Regions from separate parts of the Massilia varians genome, predicted to be linked through region 3. Evidence: predicted binding sites of a transcription regulator. Region 3 holds the regulator's gene; each other region holds the start of a gene.
What was found. Region 3 encodes sigma-54, which starts transcription at its own class of promoters, with help from an activator protein. Its sites were predicted from a motif close to TGGCANGNAANCTGCTTT; they were not measured.
Positions count from the first base shown of each region.

Region 1: a site for sigma-54 is predicted at 2,864-2,881, ahead of glnA (type I glutamate--ammonia ligase). Genes of this name have one in related genera too.
Region 2: a site for sigma-54 is predicted at 3,804-3,821, ahead of MasN3_RS04470 (PEP-CTERM sorting domain-containing protein). Genes of this name have one in related genera too.
Region 4: a site for sigma-54 is predicted at 1,754-1,771, ahead of MasN3_RS05925 (PEP-CTERM sorting domain-containing protein). Genes of this name have one in related genera too.

Region 1 covers NZ_AP026966.1:1,503,879-1,509,269, forward strand. The annotation lists partial or broken gene MasN3_RS06985 (TAXI family TRAP transporter solute-binding subunit) at 1-86, shown strand, start outside; gene MasN3_RS06990 (CocE/NonD family hydrolase) at 157-2,106, shown strand; gene MasN3_RS06995 (rhodanese-like domain-containing protein) at 2,206-2,664, opposite strand; gene glnA (type I glutamate--ammonia ligase) at 2,951-4,366, shown strand; gene MasN3_RS07005 (DUF4124 domain-containing protein) at 4,525-5,046, shown strand; gene glnL (nitrogen regulation protein NR(II)) at 5,043-5,391, shown strand, end outside.
Region 2 covers NZ_AP026966.1:963,927-969,317, reverse strand. The annotation lists gene MasN3_RS04495 (PQQ-dependent sugar dehydrogenase) at 1-31, opposite strand, end outside; gene MasN3_RS04490 (DUF882 domain-containing protein) at 192-731, shown strand; gene MasN3_RS04485 (hypothetical protein) at 736-1,545, shown strand; gene MasN3_RS04480 (hypothetical protein) at 1,542-1,847, shown strand; partial or broken gene MasN3_RS04475 (group II intron maturase-specific domain-containing protein) at 1,912-2,750, opposite strand; gene MasN3_RS04470 (PEP-CTERM sorting domain-containing protein) at 3,204-3,761, opposite strand; gene MasN3_RS04465 (hypothetical protein) at 3,902-4,123, opposite strand; gene MasN3_RS04460 (SPFH domain-containing protein) at 4,136-5,017, opposite strand; gene MasN3_RS04455 (BLUF domain-containing protein) at 5,274-5,391, shown strand, end outside.
Region 3 covers NZ_AP026966.1:827,138-832,528, forward strand. The annotation lists gene lptC (LPS export ABC transporter periplasmic protein LptC) at 1-132, shown strand, start outside; gene lptA (lipopolysaccharide transport periplasmic protein LptA) at 168-725, shown strand; gene lptB (LPS export ABC transporter ATP-binding protein) at 746-1,519, shown strand; gene MasN3_RS03830 (RNA polymerase factor sigma-54) at 1,534-3,009, shown strand; gene hpf (ribosome hibernation-promoting factor, HPF/YfiA family) at 3,068-3,421, shown strand; gene MasN3_RS03840 (enoyl-CoA hydratase/isomerase family protein) at 3,574-4,659, shown strand; gene rapZ (RNase adapter RapZ) at 4,791-5,391, opposite strand, start outside.
Region 4 covers NZ_AP026966.1:1,276,776-1,282,166, reverse strand. The annotation lists gene MasN3_RS05930 (S8 family serine peptidase) at 1-1,297, opposite strand, end outside; cyclic di-GMP riboswitch class I at 1,394-1,479, opposite strand; gene MasN3_RS05925 (PEP-CTERM sorting domain-containing protein) at 1,887-2,606, shown strand; gene MasN3_RS05920 (adenylyltransferase/cytidyltransferase family protein) at 2,681-3,154, opposite strand; gene MasN3_RS05915 (PilT/PilU family type 4a pilus ATPase) at 3,169-4,356, opposite strand; gene MasN3_RS05910 (hydrogen peroxide-inducible genes activator) at 4,501-5,391, shown strand, end outside.

The DNA of each region.
Region 1 (5,391 bases), 680 kb from region 3:
TGCGCAGCCACATCAACTTCGTGCGCGAGCGGGTGCGCGGCACCATCGACCGGCATGGGGTAGCGGTGCCGCAGCCGAAGCCATAGTGCAGGAATAGCAATTCCCTCGGGAAACGGATTACACTGGCGGTCTTTGTCCGCCTTCCCGAAAGAAGCCATGATCCGTCACCCGTTTTCCGCCCTGGCATTGGCCGCGATGCTGGCCTGCGGCGCAGGCGCGCAGGCCGCCAGCCAGGCCGTAGCCTCCGCCGATGCGCCGGCCCAGAAGCGCAACCCGCGCGAAGCCTACACCAAGTACGAGTACCGCATTCCGATGCGCGACGGCGTGAAGCTGTTCACGACGCTCTACGTGCCCAAGGACAGCTCCAGGCCCTATCCCTTCCTGGTGCAGCGCACGCCCTACAGCGCGGGCGTGTATGCGCAGGGCGAGCTGCGCTACGGGGTGGACTGGTTCCCCGAGGCGCTCAGCCCCTCGCGCGAACTGGAGGACTCCGGCTACATCTTCGTGACCCAGGACGTGCGCGGGCGCTACATGTCGGAGGGCAGCTGGCAGGAGATGACGCCGCACGCGAAGCCCAAGCGCGCCAAAGGGGAGGGCCAGGAAAGCGAGGACATGCACGACACCGTCGAATGGCTGCTCAAGCACATCCCGAACAACAACGGGCGGGTCGGCATCTGGGGCATCAGCTACCCGGGCTTCTACACGGCGGCCAGCATCATCGACTCGCACCCGGCGATCAAGGCGGCTTCGCCCCAGGCGCCGATTGCCGACCTGTACATGGGCGACGACTCCTACCACGGCGGCGCCTTCATGCTGTCGGCGAACTTCGATTTCTACGCGTCCTTCCTGCCGCAACAGAATCCGACCACGGGCAACAAGGAGCGTTCGCGCTTCGCCTATGGCGAGGCCGATGCCTACGACTTCTTCCTCAAGCGCCTGACGATGGAGAACATCCTCGCCACCATGAGCGCCGAGCAGCGCGAGCTGCTCGAGCCTACCATCGTGCACGACACCTACGACGAGTTCTGGCGCTCGCGCGCCATCACGCCGCACATGAAGAACGTCAAGGCAGCGGTGCTGACTGTGGGCGGCTGGTTCGATGCGGAAGACCCGGCCGGTCCGTTCGCGATCTACAAGGCGGTCGGCAAATACAACCCCGGCACGCCGAACGCGCTGGTGATGGGACCCTGGGTGCACGGCGGCTGGGCGCGCAGCGACGGCGCTCGTCTCGGCCACGTGAATTTCGATGCCAAAACGGGCGAATACTTCCGCCGCGAGATCCAGTTCCCCTTCTTCGAGCAGCACCTGAAGGGCGTCAAGCCGGCGCGTGCCTTGCCCGCCGTGACGGCGTTCGAGACCGGCACCAATGTCTGGCGCAGCTATGCTGCGTGGCCGCCGGCGCCCGCCAAGGCGCGCACCCTGTACTTCGGCCCGAACGGCACGCTGGGCTGGCAGCAGCCGGCCGCATCTGGCGCCGGCTACGACGAGTATGTCGCGGATCCGAAGAAGCCGGTGCCTTTCATCGGCTACCCGGCCACGGGCGTGCCGCGCGAGTACATGGTGTCGGACCAGCGCTTCGCCGCCACCCGCCCCGACGTCCTGGTCTACCAGAGCGAGGTGCTGGAAGAAGACCTGACCGTGGTCGGCTCCGTGGTGCCGAAGCTGTTCGTGTCGACCACCGGGACCGACGCCGACTGGGTGGTCAAGCTGATCGACGTTTACCCGAGCGACTATCCGGCGCCGGCGGTCGAGCGCAAGGGCAACGACGTCGCGCCGCCGAGCCTGAACCTGGGCGGCTACCAGCAGCTGGTGCGCGGCAATCCGCTGCGCGGCAAATTCAGGAACAGCTTCGAGAAGCCCGAGCCCTTCACTCCGGGCAAGCAAGAAGCGATCAGCTTCGACATCGGCGAGGTGAACCACACCTTCCGGCGCGGCCACCGCATCATGGTGCAGGTGCAGAGTTCGTGGTTCCCGCTGATCGACCTGAACCCGCAGACCTTCACCCATATCCCGAAGGCCAAGCCGGAAGATTTCAGGAAGGCGACCCAGCGCGTGTACCGCGCGCCGGGGGCGGCGTCGGGACTGCAGCTGATGGTGATGCCGTAGGGTGTTCGGCTCCGCCGAACGCGCGTTCAACCACCGTTTGAATAGACGTACAGGCTATTCACGCCCGGTTTGAACGCGCGGACGGCGAAGCCGTCCACCCTACGCGCCAACCCAGGGCAGCCCGGCCTTGCACCAGCCCCCGACCGTCTTGCGGTGCCCCTCCGCATCGCGGTCACCCTCGAAGCCTTCCAGGATGTCGTAGGACTCGGCAAACCCGTGCTCGGTCGCCACCCGCGCGCCGTGGCGCGAGCGCACCCCTGAACGGCACAGGAACAGCAGCACCTCATCCTTGCGCGCCACCTGCTCGAGCTGGGCAGCGAAGGCGGGATTCGGCGCACCGCCCGGATAGGTGGCCCACTGCACCGCGACGTGCTGGGTCTCGGGAACCGCGACTCGGCCGACCCAGTCGCGCTCGGCGTCGGTGCGCACGTCGACCAGCTTCACGCGCGGATCGCTTCGCAAGAGCGCGAAGGCCTCTTCGGGCGTGACCGCGCCGGCATAGGGCTGGCCGCTGGCGCGCTGGCGGGCTTGGGCAAGGATGGTCTCGGTAGTCGTCATGATGTGATCCGTTTTGAACAAGAAAAGTCGATGCACCAACTTGGTTCGGTGTATCCTGCGCTGCGATGGTGCATCGGCGCTGCGCGCGCACCAAGATGGTGCGGCACTGCACTGCCAGGCGATGCCTTGGTGGGAAGATTGTAGGCCGGAGTCGGGCGATTTCCAACGAAGCATTGTGCATTTGTTCATAACGGCAGCTTGGCATGGTTCATGCTTTTATGTACGGCAAGTTGCCCCGCTGCGAGGTCTTCCGGCGCGGCACCCCCTTTTCAATCAGGAGATACGAATGGCAAAGACGGCTGCAGACGTAATTCAACTCATCAAAGACAACGAAGTGAAGTTCGTTGACCTGCGCTTTGCAGATACCCGCGGCAAGGAGCACCACGTGACCGTGCCGGTCTCGCACTTTGACGAAGACAAGTTCGAGTCGGGCCACGCCTTCGACGGTTCGTCGATTGCCGGCTGGAAGGGCATCGAAGCGTCCGACATGCTGCTGCTGCCGGACCCGGCCACCGCCAACATCGACCCGTTCATGGAAGAGACCACCCTGTTCCTGCAGTGCGACGTGATCGAACCGTCGGATGGCAAGGGCTACGACCGTGACCCGCGTTCGATCGCCAAGCGCGCCGAAGCCTACCTGAAATCGTCGGGCATCGGCGACACCGCCTACTTCGGCCCGGAGCCGGAATTCTTCATCTTCGACTCGATCAAGTGGCGCATCGACATGTCGGGCTGCTTCGTCAAGATTGACTCGGACGAAGCCTCCTGGTCGACCGACAAGGACATCGAAGGCGGCAACAGCGGCCACCGCCCGACCGTCAAGGGCGGCTACTTCCCGGTCCCGCCGGTCGACAGCTTCCAGGACATGCGCTCGGAAATGTGCCTGATCCTCGAATCGATGGGCATCCCGGTCGAAGTGCACCACCACGAAGTGGCCGGCGCCGGCCAGAACGAAATCGGCACCAAGTTCTCGACCCTGGTCGAGCGCGCCGACTGGACCCAGAACATGAAGTACGTGATCTGGAACGTCGCCCACAGCTACGGCAAGACCGCCACCTTCATGCCCAAGCCGATCAACGGCGACAACGGCTCGGGCATGCACGTGCACCAGTCGATCTGGAAAGACGGCAAGAACCTGTTTGCCGGCGACGGCTACGCCGGCCTGTCGGAAACCGCGCTGTTCTACATCGGCGGCATCATCAAGCACGCGCGCGCCCTGAACGCGATTACCAACCCGGGCACCAACTCGTACAAGCGCCTTGTGCCGGGCTACGAAGCCCCGGTCAAGCTGGCCTACTCGGCCAAGAACCGTTCGGCCTCGATCCGCATCCCGCACGTGGCCAACCCGAAGGGCCGCCGCATCGAGACCCGCTTCCCGGATCCGCTGGCCAACGTCTACCTGTGCTTCGCCGCGCTGCTGATGGCGGGCCTGGACGGCATCCAGAACAAGATCCACCCGGGCGAAGCCGCGACCAAGGACCTGTACCACCTGCCGCCGGAAGAAGACAAGCTGATCCCGACGGTGTGCGCCTCGCTGGAGGAAGCGCTGGAAGCCCTGGACAAGGACCGCGAGTTCCTGACCCGCGGCGGCGTGTTCTCGGACGCCATGATCGATGCCTACATCGAGCTGAAGATGAACGAAGTGCAGCGCATGCGCATGACCCCGCACCCGGTCGAATTCGACATGTACTACTCGTCGTAATCAGGCAGTCAACGGAACCGTTGCGCTCGTGCATCACGCTGCGTAAGGGTCTGTAACAAAGGCGGGGAAAGCGGAGGCTTTCCCCGCCTTTTTTCATCCTTCCTGTACACTCGCCCGGTCTACAATGCATGCACGTTTATTGTGCAGACTGATTTCTGATGGGAAAGACAACTCACTTCGTCAGCCGCTCCATGATTGTCCTGGCCGCCGCCATGGCGCTCCACAACGGGGCGCAGGCGCAGGGCGCCGTCTATAAATGCGTGGACGACCAGGGCCGCGTGGAATTCACCGACACCGCTCGCCGCGGCTGCAAGGCCCTCGACCTGCCGGGCTATGCACCGGCGCCGGCGCCGCGCGCTTCGGCGCCGATCCCGGCCGTGCGTCCGATGAACGGGGGGGCGGCGCCTGCCGTCAGCCCGGCCAGCTTCCCGCGCGTCGACACGGCCCAGCAGCGGGCGCGCGACGACGACCGCCGCGAGATCCTCAACGACGAGCTGCGCATCGAGCAGAAAAAGCTGCTTGATCTGCGCCGCGACTTCAACAACGGCGAGCCGGAGCGCCAGGGCAACGAGCGCAATTACGCCAAGTACCAGGAGCGGGTGGCCTCGATGCGCGACGAGATCGGCCGCACCGAGCGCAACATCGAAGCGCTGCAGCGCGAGATCAGCAATATCCGATGAGCGCTCCGGCTGCCGCGTCGCGTTTCGCCGGCCTCGACCTGCTGGCCTCGAGCGTGCTGCTGCTCGGACCCGCGGGCGAGGTGCGTTACGCGAACCCGGCCGCCGAGAACCTGCTCGAACTGTCGCTGAAATCGCTGCAGCGCGCGCCGCTGCCCGAACTGTTTACCAACGGCCAGGAGCTGGCCGCACTGTGCGGGCAGGCGCTGGCGCACCAGTACGCCGACCTGCGCCAGGACCTCGTCCTGCAGCGCAATGGGCGCGAGCCGCTGCACGTCAACAGCATCGTCAGCGCCCTGAGCGAGGACGAACTCCTGATCGAACTGCGCGAGAACGTCCAGCAGCTCA
Region 2 (5,391 bases), 140 kb from region 3:
ACGCCAGCGTGATCAGGGTAGCAACGGACACGACAATTCCTTGATAAGTCGTCATTAAAATATCTCCCGGGATTGGTCAAAGCATTAATAAAGTGGCCTTTTTACCGCATTTTCCTGCATTTCTCTGCACGTTTAACACAAGAGGCGTAGAATTTACGTTTGAGAGAAACTCACCATAAGGATCTCCCACGATGATGCAACGCCGCGCATTCCTGAAGTCCTCCCTCCTCCTCGCAGCACCCACCCTCAGCATCCCAGCACTTGCCAAAACAGCACAACCCGCCACGGGCGAGCGTGTCCTGCGTCTGTATAACACGCACACCGGCGAAAAGCTGAAGAGCACCTTCTGGGCCGAGGGCGAGTTCATTCCCGATGCGATGAAGGACATCAACAAGGTGCTGCGCGACCATCGCAACAACAAGATCGCGCAGATGGACCCGGAGCTCCTGCTGCTGCTCACCCAGCTGAACGACAAGCTGGACAACAACCGCGAACTGCACATCATTTCCGGCTACCGCTCGCCGGAGTCGAACGCCAAGCTGCACGCCGCCAGCGGCGGCGTCGCCAAGCGCAGCCTGCACATGGATGCCAAGGCGATCGATATCCGCCTGCCGGGCAAGGACCTCAAAATGCTGCACAAGGCGGCCATGTCCCTCAAGGGCGGCGGCGTCGGCTACTATGCCAGCTCGCAGTTCGTCCACATGGACACCGGCCGCGTCCGTTACTGGTAAGGCCATGACGCGGCTCCTGGTCCGCGTCGTCCTCGGCCTGGCCGTTCTGGCCGGGCACCAGGCTGCCCACGCACAAGCCGCAGGGCAGCCTGCGACCGTCAAGGTGCAATCCACGCGCGATCCGGTCGACAAATCCTACAGAAAAATGATCAAGGGCATGGAACGCTTCGAACGCGAGCATGCCCTGGCGCCCTCCGCGCCGCTGCGCTTCCAGCTGCTGCCGCGCCTGCCGACCGTCGACATGCGTGGCATCACGCTGCGGATCGCGGGCGACACGGTCAGCGTGCCGGTCGAGGTGGCGCCGGACAACAGCTTCGTCCTGCCGCGTCACGAGACCGCGCTGCGCGAAGACGCGGCCGTCCTCGCCAACCGCAAGACCACCAGCATGACCTGGCGCGCGCAGATCATCACGCCCGGCCTGCCCGCCGGCACCCGGCGCCTGGGCGACATGCGCCTGGAATGCCTGGTGGGTGTCGAAGCCGGACTGGTCTCCAACAGCTCTCCGCTGTTCGGCTGGATCGCCAATGCCTTGAGCACGCCCGAGCAGGTGTGCAACAGCCCGAACGGCAATTACCTGTTCTTCGCCGAACGGCCGGTATTCTCGGTCCGCCTGCGCGCCGCGAACGGGGCACATGAGCGGGTCGAGACCCTGCCCTTCAGCATGCTGTATGCGGGGGGAGAACTGAGCAAGGCCGACTTGCAGTACTGCGACTGCCAGGTCATGCTGGACCGTACCTTCTATGCGCCGATCTGGGACAAGTCCTGGCCGGACGATACGCTGGTGGAGTTCGACTACATGGAGGATGCGCCATGAAGCGGGCGCTGTTCGCGGCCCTCCTGTTGGCCGGCTGCGCCACCACGGCGGCCCCGCCGGGCACGCAGGTGCCGGCCGAGCGCCTGCAGCAGGGCGTCATCCCGGGCACGACCACCAAGGCGCAATTGCTGGCGGCGTTCGGGCCGACCAAAAGCGTCGTGTTCGACAGCGGCTACGAGGCCTGGCTGTATCAGTCCGCAAGCGGCGCAGGACGGTTTTCCGAATTTGTCGTTCTTATCAATCCCGCCGGCATTGTTGCAAAGACGCGAACAGGCCCGGATCGGCATAGGGGACGGCCCTGAGGGCCGCTCCCCTGCCACACCACCCGGCATGCGGGTCCGCACCGGGCGGTTCGAGTAGTTGAGGTTAGGACAGGCGAGGTACGCCCAGTCGGTCGAAGTAGCCGATAGTCATTACTGTTTTGAGTAGCCTATCGCTGTTGTGCCACCAGCGGCGGCTGTTCGCCGCCACGTGCCTTGCTGCCGACCGCCAAGCCCCAAGCTTGAGCAGTTCCCGATACATGGTGCTTCCGCGTTTCCAGTGTTTGAGCTGGATAGCTCGCAGCCTGTGCCGCAACCATTCATCGAGTCCGCGCCAGACCTTTGGGGTTTGCGCCAGCTGGAAGTACCCTTTCCAACCCAGCATATAGGAACGAAGTCCCTGCACCACATCCGGCATGCTGCGTCCGCCGGACGGGCAGGTCAGTTCCCGAATGCGTTGCTTGTAAGCCTGCAGCGGCTTTTCCGCCACCTTGCGTTTGACCTGAAAGTGGGGTCAAGGATCGGTTGCAGCACCTGCAATAGTGCTTGCTGGATCAGCCGATCCGTCACCGTCGGAATGCCGAGCTCGCGCTCGCCACCGTCGGGCTTCGGTATCGTCACCCGACGTACCGGCTTGGGCCGGTACGTCCCCGTCAGCAGTTGTTCCCGTATGTGTGGCCATTCGGTCGCCAGCAGCCGTGAAGTCTGGTCAATGTCCAGTCCATCCACGCCGGCAGCTCCCTTGTTGGCCCGCACACGCTTGAACGCCCGCCGCAGGTTCTCTGTCGTCAGCGCCGCTTGCAACAGCGCCGACCCCGTGTTTCCGGTTGCATGCCGCGGGCAGAACGCTTCGTCGCTGAAAGCGTCAGGCATGGCTTCACCTTGCCCTACGGCTTCCCGCCCCGCGTTAGCGGGCATCTGACGCTGTACCTTCTGCATCGGCATATCGGATTCACTCCCACTCGTTTGGTCCTTCGTCGGCGGAGTCGAGCCTTCCCGGCGCTACCTCCGACTACTATGACCTCTGCTGAGACCCCGCTCCGATTTTTTTTTCGTCGCCCTTTCAGGCACAAGGCGGGGCGTCCCCAGGTAAGGGCCGCACTCCTTCATCACACAGCCGCCGCATCTACGCCGCTTTGCTTTGACCACAAGAGCTTCGCGGTTATGGGCCCGCTCGCCCTGATCGGCAACGCCTTCTATGCGGTTCGTGTTCCTCGGCCCGTGACTTATGCTCCACGCTTCCTTCCCACGGTCGGTTACCCTTCCGCAGTTGCGCTTCACTTCGCTCACTGTGGTCAGCTCGCGGCGGGACTTTCACCCGCAGGAGTGCGCCCATGCTGGGCGCACCCATAAAAAAATAGCCTGCAAGCGCAGGCTATTTTGATGAGCAAGAGCGGTTCAGGCCTTTGCTTTACGGCGTGCCGCGAGCAGCCCCATCATGCCGATACCAAACAGCGTGACGCCGAGCGGCTCAGGCACTTCGGCGGACGAGCCTTCCTGGGCCTGGCGAATGCTGGCGTTGAGGGTGACCGTTTTGAAGGTGAAATTGCCGGCATCACGCTTGACGCTGCCATTGAGCACGCCGGTAGTGGCGAAGCTGAGAAGATCGGCAGTCGGCACAGCATAGGTGTACAACGCGCCGCTGTTAGGGATATCCATGACTGGGCTCTTGTAGATCGGGTTCGATCCGATTTGAATGGTATAGGCCTCGGTGCCGCCATTGTCATTCAGATTGAACGTCAAGGATGCGGATTCGATCACATCGACACCCTTGTTGAACGTGAAATTGGCAAGATTCAGCAACGAGAGATCAAAGAAGAAACCGGCACTGGCGTTGGTAGCGACCAGCTTGGTGTTCGACTTGTAGTCTGCTTTGATCTCAATCACATTTGCTTGCGCAAAGGTGCTGGTGGCGAAGGCGGCGGCTGCGATTGCAACCTTGAAGAATTGTTTCATGGATTAATTACCTCATTCTGATGGATGGTGCATGACCCATATGAAGCAACATCCATGCCAACTAGAACTTTCTACTATGAGGAAAGAATTAATGCCTCTGTAAAAAATTTATTAGTGTAAAGAAATCCGACACCGAATTGTTAAATCTCCCCTGATGCTTCGGCGCCCTGCTCCGTGCCTGCCTCGTCGCCCTTGCCCCTGGCCTCGACATGTCTGATGCCGCGCCTGGCAAGGCCTTCCCTGAGCAGGAATTCGATCTCCGCGTTCACGCTGCGCAAATCGCGGGCGGCCAGGCGCTGCAACTCCTCCCACAAGGCCGGGTCTATCCGTAAAGGAAACGCTTTTTTGCCAGGACTTGCCATGCTCTTCGACTGCTAGTTATAAAGTGTGCCCGTGTTGACGATCGGCTGGGTTTCCTTGTCCGAACACAGCACCACGAGCAGGTTGCTCACCATGGCCGCCTTGCGTTCGTCGTCGAGCTCGACGATGCCCCGCTCGGACAGGCCCCGCAGCGCCGCTTCCACCATGCTGACCGCGCCGTGCACGATCTTGGCACGGGCGCTGATGATTGCCTCGGCCTGCTGGCGACGCAGCATGACCTGCGCAATCTCGGCAGCATATGCCAAATGGGTAAGCTTTGCATCGAGCACCTCGACACCCGCCCCTTCGAAGCGCGCCTGCAGCTCGCGCTTGAGGGCGTCGGCCACCACGTCCATGCCGGCGCGCAGCGTGGTTTCGCCTTCCGGCAGGTCCTCGCCCTCGTCGTAGGCGTATTGCGATGCCAGGTGGCGCAGCGCCGCTTCCGCCTGGATCGCGACATAGCGCTCGAAGTCATCCACTTCGAACACGGCCTGGGCGGTGTCGCGCACGCGCCAGACGACCGCCGCGCTGATCTCCACCGGATTGCCGCGCTTGTCGTTGACCTTCAGCGTCGGGGCGTTGAAATTGCGCGCGCGCAGCGACAGGCGCCGCTTCACGTACAGCGGAAAGGCCCAGCGCAGGCCTTCGCTGCGGTCGGTGCCGATGTACTTGCCGAACAGGGTCAGGATCGCGCTTTCGTTAGGCTGGAGCATGAACAGGCCGCCCAGGCAGGCGGCAGCGGCCAGGCCCACGAGGAAACTCGCCACGATGGCGGGAAACTCCCCTGACGCAAACAGGTAGATGGCGGCCAGGAGCAGGACAACGCCGGCAGCGGCCGCCAGGTAACCATTCACGGATGAGAACGCCTTTTCGTGGCGCGTAGGTGCTGCGTGCATGCTCGACTCCTCCTGGCTAGGTAACATCAAAGTGATATCACTTTAAGATCACTAAAAATGATTGTCAAGCAATTCCAACAGACACGGGACTATGCGAATTGAAGAATCACTCACCTCAACATGGGAAAACAGCTATTGACCCGCTTTTATCGGTTCATTTACTAGAGTTTCCGTGATAAAAGTAATTTTTCTTAGTATAAATGCGGTTCCCGCGCGGTTCAACTGGATCAGTCCTTTAACCCTTTAGAAAGAACTTATGTCAATCAATCAACTCGTCTATGTTAGTCAAGCGGTGCGCAAGATGTCGGTCGACGATCTGCGCGAGATCCATGTCAAGGCGCGCTCCAATAACGAGCTGATCGATGTGACAGGAA
Region 3 (5,391 bases):
CAAGCGATCGAAATGCAGCTGGGGGCCGCCACCGTGACCGGCACCGGCATGGTGGCCAACAACGCGACCCAGAAGCTGCACCTGGCCAGCCGCGGCCAGATCGTCTATCCGCCACGCGCGCAGCGGCAGTAGCGCCGCGCCGCGTCAACCCAGGACAAAGCAAGAACATGAAAAAAATCATCGCTGCCGTATTCCTCAGCCTGGCCGCCTTCGGCGCCTCGGCCGAGCGTGCCGATTCGCTCAAGCAGGCCGTGATCAACTTCGATTCCCTCGACGTCGACGAGGTCACCCAGACCCGCATCCTGACCGGCAACGTCGTGCTCACGCGCGGCACCCTGGTGCTGAAGTCCGACCGCGCCCTGGTGAAGGAAACGCCGGAGGGCTACATGAGCGTGACCCTGACCGCCAACAACGGCAAGCTGGCGACTTTCCGCCAGAAGCGCGACGGCGGTCCCAACCTGTGGGTCGAGGGCCAGGCCCAGCGCATCGAATACGACGAGCGCGCCGAACTGGTCAAGCTGTTCAACAACGCCGAAGTGCGCGAGCTGGAGAACGGCCGCTTGGCCAACGAGATCAAGGGCCCGTTCATCTCCTACGACAACCGCCGCGAAGTCGCGCAGGTGCGCAACGATCCCACCGGCCAGAGCAAGGTCGGCGGCGGCCGCGGCACCCTGATCATCGCGCCGCGCCGTACCGCGGCGCCCGCCGAAGGTGCCAAGCAATGACGGCAGCCATGAGCGCAGGCATGAACGCGGAAGCGGCGACCGCGGTCGACGGCTGCAGTACCCTGATCGTCAAAGGCCTGCAAAAGAGCTACGGCAAGCGCCTGGTGGTGCGCGACGTATCGCTGCAGGTGGAGTGCGGCGAAGTGGTGGGCCTGCTCGGCCCCAACGGCGCCGGCAAGACCACTTCCTTCTACATGATCGTCGGCCTGGTGCCGTCGGATGCCGGCACCATCGACATCAACGGCACCGACATCTCGAGCCTGCCGATCCACCGCCGTGCGGTGCTGGGCCTGTCCTACCTGCCGCAGGAAGCCTCGGTGTTTCGCAAGCTGACGGTGGAGGAGAACATCCGCGCCGTGCTGGAGCTGCAACGCAACGAGGACGGCAAGCCACTGGGCAAGGACCAGATCAACGAGCGCCTCGACACCCTGCTGGCCGAACTGCAGATCGAGAAGCTGCGCGAGAACCCGGCGTTGTCGCTGTCGGGCGGCGAGCGGCGCCGCGTCGAGATCGCGCGCGCGCTCGCGACCAATCCGCGCTTCGTGCTGCTCGACGAGCCCTTCGCCGGCGTCGACCCGATCGCGGTGATCGAGATCCAGCGCATCGTGCGCTTCCTGAAGGAACGCAACATCGGCGTCCTGATCACCGACCACAACGTGCGCGAGACGCTCGGCATCTGCGACCGCGCCTACATCATCAACCAGGGAGCGGTGCTGGCCTCGGGCCGCCCTGACGACATCATCGCCGACGAATCCGTGCGGCGCGTGTACCTCGGCGAGCACTTCAGGATGTAATCAGAGCATCGGGCATGAAACAGTCTCTCCAGTTACGCACGTCGCAGCACCTGGCGCTCACGCCGCAGCTGCAGCAGTCGATCCGCCTGCTGCAGCTTTCCACGCTCGAACTGCACCAGGAGATCGAGCAGATCCTGCACGACAACCCGCTGCTCGAACGGCTCGACGATCCGCTCGACCGCTCGGTGCGGCTGCTGGCGGACGGCGCGATCAATACCGCGCCGGCCAATGGCGAAGCGCCGCCCGCCCCGCCGGATTCGGTGGCGCAGGAGGGCGCGAAGGCCGAGCACGAGGGCGCCGATGGCGAGGGCAACGGCGAGCGCGGCGATGCCGAGATGGACTGGGGTGGTGAAGGCGGCGGGGCGCGCAGCGGCGACGACGAAGACGGCCGCCCGCAGCTGGAAGCCGACGGCATCACGCTGCGCGAGCACCTGGCCGAGCAGATCCGCCTGAGCGCCTGCGGCATGCGCGACCGCGCGCTGGCCGAGCTGGTGATCGATGCGCTCGACGACAACGGCTACCTGGAAGAGCCGCTCGACGAGATCCATGCACGCCTGCCGCAGGAACTCGAGATCGAGATGGACGAACTGCGCTGCGCGCTGGCGCTGGTGCAGAGCCTGGACCCGGTGGGCGTGGGCGCGCGCAGCGCGGCCGAATGCCTGGCCCTGCAGATCCGCCGCATGCCGGGCGTTCCCCTGGTGACGCGGCGCCTCGCCCTGAAAATCGTCGAAGGCTATCTGAGCTGGTTCGCCCAGCGCGAATACACCAAGCTGAAAAAGGCGCTCGACTGCGACGACGAAGACCTGCGCGAGGTGCAGGCCGTGGTCCGCCAATGCAATCCGCATCCCGGCGCGGCCTTCTCCTCGGGCGTATCGGACTACGTGGTGCCGGACGTGATCGTGCGCCGCGCCAAGAACGGCTGGCAGGTAACGCTGAACCCGGAAGTCATGCCGAAGCTGCGCGTGAACAGCCTGTACGCCAACCTGCTCAAGCAGGGCAGGAGCGAAAGCCAGATGGGCGCGCAACTGCAGGAAGCCAAGTGGCTGATCAAGAACATGCGCCAGCGCTTCGACACGATCCTGCGTGTGGCCGAGGCAATCGTCGAGCGCCAGCGCAACTTTTTCAGCCACGGCGCGGTTGCCATGCGCCCTCTTGTTTTGCGTGAGATAGCTGATACACTAGGCCTACACGAGAGCACGATTTCACGTGTAACCACGCAGAAATACATGCTGACCCCGCACGGCATGTTTGAGTTGAAGTACTTCTTCGGAAGCCACGTCGCCACCGAAGCGGGGGGAGAAGCCTCCTCGACGGCGATCCGCGCGCTTATTGCGCAATTGACAGGAGCAGAAGACCCTAGGAATCCTCTATCCGACAGCAAGATCGCGGAGATGCTCGGGGAACAAGGTATGGTCATTGCGCGCCGGACGGTTGCCAAATACCGCGAAGCGCTCAAGATTCCGCCCGTCAGCCTCCGCAAATCCCTGTAAAGCACCTGCCCACTCTCACCTTGTGGCGCGGGCAGGGCACCTTCCCAAAGGAGTGTGTATGAACCTCACAATCAGCGGCCACCATCTCGAAGTCACCCCCGCCATCCGTGAATACGTTCAGAATAAGCTCGAGCGCATCACCCGCCATTTCGACCACGTGATCGACACCCACGTGTTCCTCGCCATCGATAACCTCACTGAAAAAGAAAAACGGCAAAAGGCCGAGATCAACCTACAGGTATCGGGAAAAATTCTGCACGTGGCGAGTGCGGCCCAGGATATGTATGCGGCCATCGACACGTTGATGGACAGGCTGGACAGGCAGGTTCTGAAACACAAATCCATGCTGCAAAATCATAACCACGTGGCGCACAAGCGCCTTCCGGACAACGGAGAAGCCGCCGCTGCGTAACGCACCGTTTGCGAACCAGCTGTAGCACAACAGCAAGGGCGTCTGAGGGGACGCCCTTTTTGCTTTTGTACAATACCTGTTACTTTTTCTTGCTTCCGTATTTGTACAAATGTTCTGTAGAATGCATGTCTTTTCGACCACAGAAGACCATCATGACCGATACCGTCCTGACCCGCGCTGCCAACCGCACCGGCGTCATCACGCTCGACCGGCCGAAAGCCCTGAACTCTCTCTCGCTTGACATGGTGCGCGCCCTGAGCGCCATCCTGCTGCAATGGAAGGATGACGCGGGCATCGACGCGGTGGTCATCACCAGCAGCAGCGAGAAGGCCTTGTGCGCGGGCGGCGACATCCGCTTCTTCCACGAGATGGGCCAGGTCGGCCCGATGGGCGGCAGCGCGCTGCTGGAAGACTTCTTCACCGAAGAATACGCACTGAACCACCTGATTCATTTCTATCCGAAGCCGTACATCGCGGTGATGGACGGCGTGGTGATGGGCGGCGGCATGGGCATCGCCCAGGGCGGACCAGGCTGCGGCCTGCGCATCGTGACCGACCGCACCAAGATGGCCATGCCCGAGGTGAACATCGGCCTGTTCCCGGACGTCGGCGGCAGCCACTTCCTGTCGCATGCGCCGGGCCAGCTGGGCCAGTACCTGGGCCTGACCGGACTGACCATCGGCGCGGCCGATGCGCTCTACGTGGGCCTGGCCGACGTGTTCGTGCCGGGCGCGGAGCTCGGTGGATTGCAGGCGCTGATCGACTCGACTCCCGGCGCGCAGCTGCCGGCGGCGATCCGCGCCTATGCGGCGCAATTCGCGGGCCAGCTGGGCGCGAGCGAACTGCAGGCGCAGCGCGGCGTGATCGACGCGCACTTCGGCGCGGCCTCGGTGGGCATGATCATGGCCTCGCTGGGGCGCGACGAGAACCCGTTCGCGCAGAAGGCGCTCAAGGCGATGCGCCAGCGCTCGCCCCTGATGATGTGCGTGACCCACGAACTCCTGCAGCGCGGCGCCTCGCTGGGCGTGGCGGAATGCCTGCGCATGGAGCGCAACCTGGTGCGCCGCAATTTCGAGCACGGCGAAGTGCTGGAAGGCGTGCGGGCGCTGGTGATCGACAAGGACAACCAGCCGAAGTGGAATCCGCCGGCGCTGGAGGACGTGACGCCGGAAATGGTGGCGCGCTTCTTCGAGCCGGTGTGGCCGGATTACGCGCACCCGCTGCGGCATTTAGCTTGACGTTTCTCGTGGGGTGGTCGGCTCTGCCGACCGCGCGTTCAACTCACCGATGAATTGACGCTGCGCTGCAGATCAAGGACTGTTTGCACGCGCGGCCGGCGAAGCCGTCCACCCTACCTTATCGCGACAAATTAAACAGCCGCGTGGGTCGGCTGCTCGCGGTGACGAATGATGACCCGTTCGGTCTGCCCGAAGTAGGCCCCCAGCCTTTCCGCCATGTAGACCGAGCGGTGCTGGCCGCCGGTACAGCCCACCGCCACGGTGAGGTAGGACCGGTTGTCCGTCTTGAACGAGGGCAGCCATTTTTCCACGAACTTGCGGATATCTTCCAGCATCTCGGTGGCGCTCGGCTGGGCGTCGAGGAAGGCGATCACCGGCTGGTCGCGGCCCGTGAGCGGGCGCAGCGCCAGGTCATAATAGGGATTGGGAACCGCGCGCACGTCGAACACGAAGTCGGCATCCAGCGGCACGCCCACCTTGAAGGCGAAGGATTCGAAGAACAGGGTCAGCGGCGCATGTTCGAGGTCGGCCAGTTCCTTGACCCAGGCGCGCAGCTTGTTGGCGGACAGTTCCGAGGTGTCGATCACGTGCCCCAGGTTCTCGATCGCCGACAGGCGCTCGCGTTCCTCGGCGATGCATTCGATCAGGGTGCGGCGCGCGGCCGGATTCTCGCCCGGGCGCAGTTCGTGCGACAGCGGGTGGCTGCGGCGCGTTTCGGAGAAGCGTGCCACC
Region 4 (5,391 bases), 450 kb from region 3:
CATTGTCGCTGGCAACCGCATCGACGGCCACCAGGCCGGACACCGTGCTGCTGCCGAGCGGAGCCTGGATGGCGACGCTGGGCGCGCTGCCGTCGACGGCCGGGGCGGCGGCGAGCGCCGCCTTGACCGCGGCGGCGGCGTCGACCCGGCCGTAGCCGAAGTCATTGTCGCGGCCAGCCGTGCCCAGATCGACCGCCGTCGAGGCCAGCAGGCTTTCGATGCGGCTGTTGCTGAGGGTCGGGGCGGCGGCCATCATCAGCGCGGCCACGCCGGCTGCCACCGGGCTCGCATACGAGGTGCCGTTCACGGCGGCGTAGCCGTTGCCCATGCGGGTGGTCCAGATGCCGCTGCCGGGCGCGGTCAGGGTCACGAAGCTGCCGTAGCTCGACCAGCTGGCGCGGTTGTCGTTGCTGTCGGTGGCGCCGACCACGATCATGGCGCTGTTGGGGGCAAAGCCCTGGTCGGTGCCGGTGTTGCCGGACGAAACGAACACCAGGCCGCCCTTCGACTTCATGTAGTTCGCCGCGCTGGTCACCGAGGAGCTGGTGGTCACGCCGCCATAGCTGACGTTGGCGACGCGGGCGCCGTTGTCGGCGGCGTAGATCAGGCCGCTGGCGACGGTGCTGTAGGCGGCATAGCAGCCGCCGTCGGTGGTTTTCTTGTAGGCGACGCGCACCGGCATGATGCGCGCGCGTCCGGCGATCCCGGCCACGCCGATAGCATTGTCGCTGACCGCGGCGGCGGCGCCCGCGACCGAGGTGCCGTGGCCGCAGACGTCGGCCAGGTTGGTGTTCGAATCGTACACGTTGTAGCCGCCGACGAGGTTCGGCGCCAGGTCCGGATGGGCGGCGTCGATGCCCGAGTCGAGGATCGCGATCGTCACGCCGCTGCCCTGGGCCAGGTCCCAGGCGGCGTTGGCGCCGATCTTGCCGACGTGCCAGGCGCTGCCGATGTAGGGGTCGTTCACCGCGAGCGTGCTCGGCACCAGGCGGTCCTGCTCGGCCGATTTCACGTGCGGATTGTTCTTCAGGCGTGCCAGCACGGCCTTTTCGGAGGCATTCGCCGGCAGGTCGACGATGTAGATGCCGCTCTGGCCGAGCTTGTAGCGCTTGTGGCCAGGCGTCTCGATCATCTTGCCGAGCGAATCGGTCGTGACGCCGTCGCGGACTTCGACCAGCATGCGGCCCTTGACCAGCAGGTCATCGTTGGCTGGCGCGGCTGCGGCGGAAACGGCGCTGGCGCCGAGCACGGCGAGGGTCAGGGTGCGCAGCACGAAGGGGATGTGAATGAAGTTCATGGCATTTCCTGTTAAGTGTTTGCTCTCGACAGGACTGCCGCATGAACGCACGCCTCCACACCGGACCGCACGGCGGAATCCGGGAAGTGTACTTGCTCTGGCAGTCCTGCCGTCATGGGGCCTGCGCCCGGTAGACCGTGACTTTGCGTCCCGCGCTTTCGCACGGTTTGCCTTTTTCAGTTCGTAAATATAGTTGATCTAATTCCGCAAGGCAACAAACAAAGGGGTATTTTTTGATATAGAGAAATCTTTTACAGCTTTAACCAAATAACAAGACGATTGCCAAGTATTTAATTCACTTAACTTTATTGTCATATTCAATTCACCTCCAGCAACATTAACCATTTATATAAAGAATCTACATTGATATGAATGTTGTCGATGAATTTGACACTTTCATTGATCGTTGCATTCCTCCTCGTTTTAAGTATTTGAATTTATTGTAAATACAAATTCTGGTATGAATCCTGCATAAACCAAAGGTGATTCTGAAAAAGTTTTTATTAATCAATTACTTATCAGATCGACACCAGCTCGCACCAAAGCGGGATTTTCAATTGGGAATGTTTTGTCACTGAAAGGAATGATGATGAGCCGAAATCTATTCAAACAAATGGTAATCGCCGCAGCCCTGTCGGGTATTTGCATGTCGAGTCAGGCAGGCATTATTCAGGCCCTGCCGCCGAATGACACGGTGGACCTGGGCGGCACCGGCTTCGGCAATGTCAGTTCGATTCTGTCCTTGAAACCCAGGGGCGACAACACGAGCGCGTCCGGAAGCGTTGGCTGGTCCGGATCGGCTGACGTTACCACGGGTAACGTTTCCGCGGACGGTGGCAATAAGAATGCGACCTATTCATTCGGCCAACTCGGCATTACCGACGCGGCCAACCTGTTATTGATTTTCAATCCGAATGAACCTGGCGCCGCTGCTACCAATGGCATTACGCTCAACGCGATGACCCTGACGGTGTATTCGATGGCTGGCGCCATCCTTTATTCCACCAGCCTGAACAAACCGGTCGTCTTTCCGACGACCCAGACCGGCAACGGCAATTCCGGATATGGCTTCGTCCTGGACGACGCGGGTATCAGCGGCGTCAACGGGGTGCTCAGTGCCACCAACCGCATCGGCCTGTCGGCATCCCTGCTGAACGCGCAAGGCAGCGCCGACAACTTCTTCGGCATCGCGATCGAAGGCGAAGGCGGCGGTAACGAGGTGCCGGAACCCGGCAGTGTCGCGCTGCTGGGCCTGGGCCTGGCCGGCATGACGGCCTTGCGCCGCCGCAGCCGCAAGGCCTCGGCATAACACGCTTGCCGGATCCGGCAAGCGCCGCATGGACGGCCGCCCCGTCGACAGGCGGCCGTCCGGCGAAGCCAAGCTCAGCCCCTGATCTTGGCCACCAGCTTGGTCGTCGAGCGGTCGTGCTCGAAATCGATCGCCACCGCGCGCCCGCCATAGGCCAGCACCGCCTGCCCTTCCGGGATGGCCGTCATGTCGTAGTCGCCGCCCTTGGCGTAGATGTCGGGGCGGCTTTCCAGCACCACCTCGAGCGCGGTGTCCTCGTCGAACTCCACCACCAGGCTCACCGACTCCAGCGCCGCCAGCACCGCCATGCGGTCCGCCAGGGTGTTGTGCGGGCGGTCGTCGCCCTTGCCGAGGCGTTTCACCGAGGCGTCGGTGTTGGCCGCCACCACCAGCGAGGCGCCCAGTTCGCGCGCCTGCGCCAGGTAGGTCACGTGGCCGCGGTGCAGGATGTCGAACACGCCGTTGGTCAGCACCACCGGCTTGGGCAACTGGGCGATACGCTGCGCCAGGTCGGCGCGCGTGCAGATCTTGTTTTCGAATGCAGGCATGGGTTCTTGTCTGGTTAAGTCGTGGTGGGGGCATCGCCGTCCGGTTCTTCCTCGATCGCCATCGACAGCTCGGCCGCGCCGGCGCCGGCACCAGTCGGCCCCTTGCGCTCGCCCGAGAGCTTGATCTGCAGGCGCAGGCCGTTGGCCGAGTCGGCGTTGCGGATCGCTTCGTCGTAGCCGATGTAGCCCTTGTTGTACAGCTCGTACAAGGCCTGGTCGAAGGTGCACATGCCGAGCTCGCGCGACTTGTGCATGATCTCCTTGATGTTCTGGAAGTTCCCCTTCAGGATCATCTCGCCGATGGTGGGCGTGTTCAGCAGGATCTCGATGGCCGCCTTGCGGCCCTTGCCGTCCTCGGTACGGATCAGGCGCTGCGACACCACCGCGCGCAAATTGGACGACAGGTCCATCAGGAGCTGGTTGCGGCGCTCTTCCGGGAAGAAGTTGATGATGCGGTCCAGGGTCTGGTTGGCATTGTTCGCGTGCAGGGTTCCCAGGCACAGGTGGCCGGTCTCGGCGAAGGCGATCGCGTGTTCCATGGTCTCGGTGTCGCGGATCTCGCCGATCAGGATCACGTCCGGCGCCTGGCGCAGCGTGTTCTTCAGGGCATTGTGCCAGGAGTGCGTGTCGACGCCCACCTCGCGGTGCGTGACCAGGCAGTTCTTGTTCTTGTGGACGTACTCGACCGGGTCTTCCACGGTGATGATATGGCCCGCCGAATGGCTGTTGCGGTAGTCGATCATCGCCGCCAGCGTGGTGGACTTGCCGGAACCGGTGCCGCCGACCACCAGCACCAGGCCGCGCTTGGTCATCACGACGTCCTTCAGCACGTCCGGCAGGTCGAGCTTCTCGAAGTTCGGAATCTCGGAGGCGATCGTGCGCACCACCATGCCCACGCTCTGCTGCTGCACGAAGACGTTGACGCGAAAGCGGCATACTCCGGGGAGCGAGATCGCGAAGTTGCACTCCATCTCGGTCTCGAACTCGAGGCGCTGGCGCTCGTTCATCAGGGACAGGGCCAGCGCGCGCGTGACCTCGCCAGACAGGCGCTGCTGGCTCAGGGGCTTCATCGCGCCCTGGTGCTTCATGCTGGGCGGGAAATCGCTGGAGATGAACAGGTCGGAGCCGCCCTGGTGGTGCATCACCGTCAGCAGCTTGTGGATGTAGGCCTGGGCTTCCGCCGGGCCGAAGGTCGACGACATGGGTACCTCGCGTAAACGCAGGCGGAAATCCTGCCAGGCAATTATATCGACTATGATGCGGGGGTGATGAAATCCTGGCTGACTTAATGCCAACATTGTGTCAGGATGTTACGGCCTGCCAGCCGTGACATTCTGGAAAAGCCTATGACACTGACCGAGCTGAAATACATCGTCGCCGTCGCACGCGCCAAACACTTCGGCCATGCCGCCGAAGCCTGCTTCGTCGCCCAGCCCACCCTCTCCGTCGCCATCAAGAAGCTCGAGGACGAACTCGGCGTGACGCTGTTCGAGCGCGGCGGCTCCGAAGTCTCCGTCACGCCGCTGGGCGCGCAGATCGTGGCCCAGGCCGAACGCGTGCTGGAGCAGACCGCCGCCATCAGGGAACTGGCGAAACAGAACAAGGACCCGCTGGCCGGGCCGCTGCGCCTGGGCGTGATCTACACCATCGGCCCCTACCTGCTGCCGCCGCTGGTCAAGAAACTGATCGACACCGTGCCGCAGATGCCGCTGGTGCTGCAGGAGAACTACACCCACAAGCTGCTCGAACTGCTGCGCCAGGGCGAGCTCGACGCCGCCATCGTGGCCCTGCCCCTGCCCGAACACGGCATGTCGATGCAGACCCTGTACGACGAGCCCTTCGTGGTGGCGATGCCGCGCTCGCACCCCTGGGCCAAGCGCAAGGAAATTCCGGCCGACGACCTGAAGCTGGAAACCATGCTGCTGCTGGGCGCCGGCCACTGCTTCCGCGACCAGGTGCTGGAAGTGTGCCCGGAGATGGCGCGCTATTCGTCGCCGGGCAATGGCATGCAGCGCACCTTCGAAGGCTCCTCGCTGGAGACCATCCGCCACATGGTGGCGAGCGGCATCGGCCTGACCGTGCTGCCGCGCGCCTCGGTGGCCGACATGCACGACCCCAACGGCCTGCTGACCTACGTGCCCTTCTCCCATCCGGCGCCCTCGCGCCGGGTCGTCATCCTGTGGCGCAAGAGTTTTACCCGCCGCGCGGCGATCGACGCGGTGGCGGCGGCGGTGGGC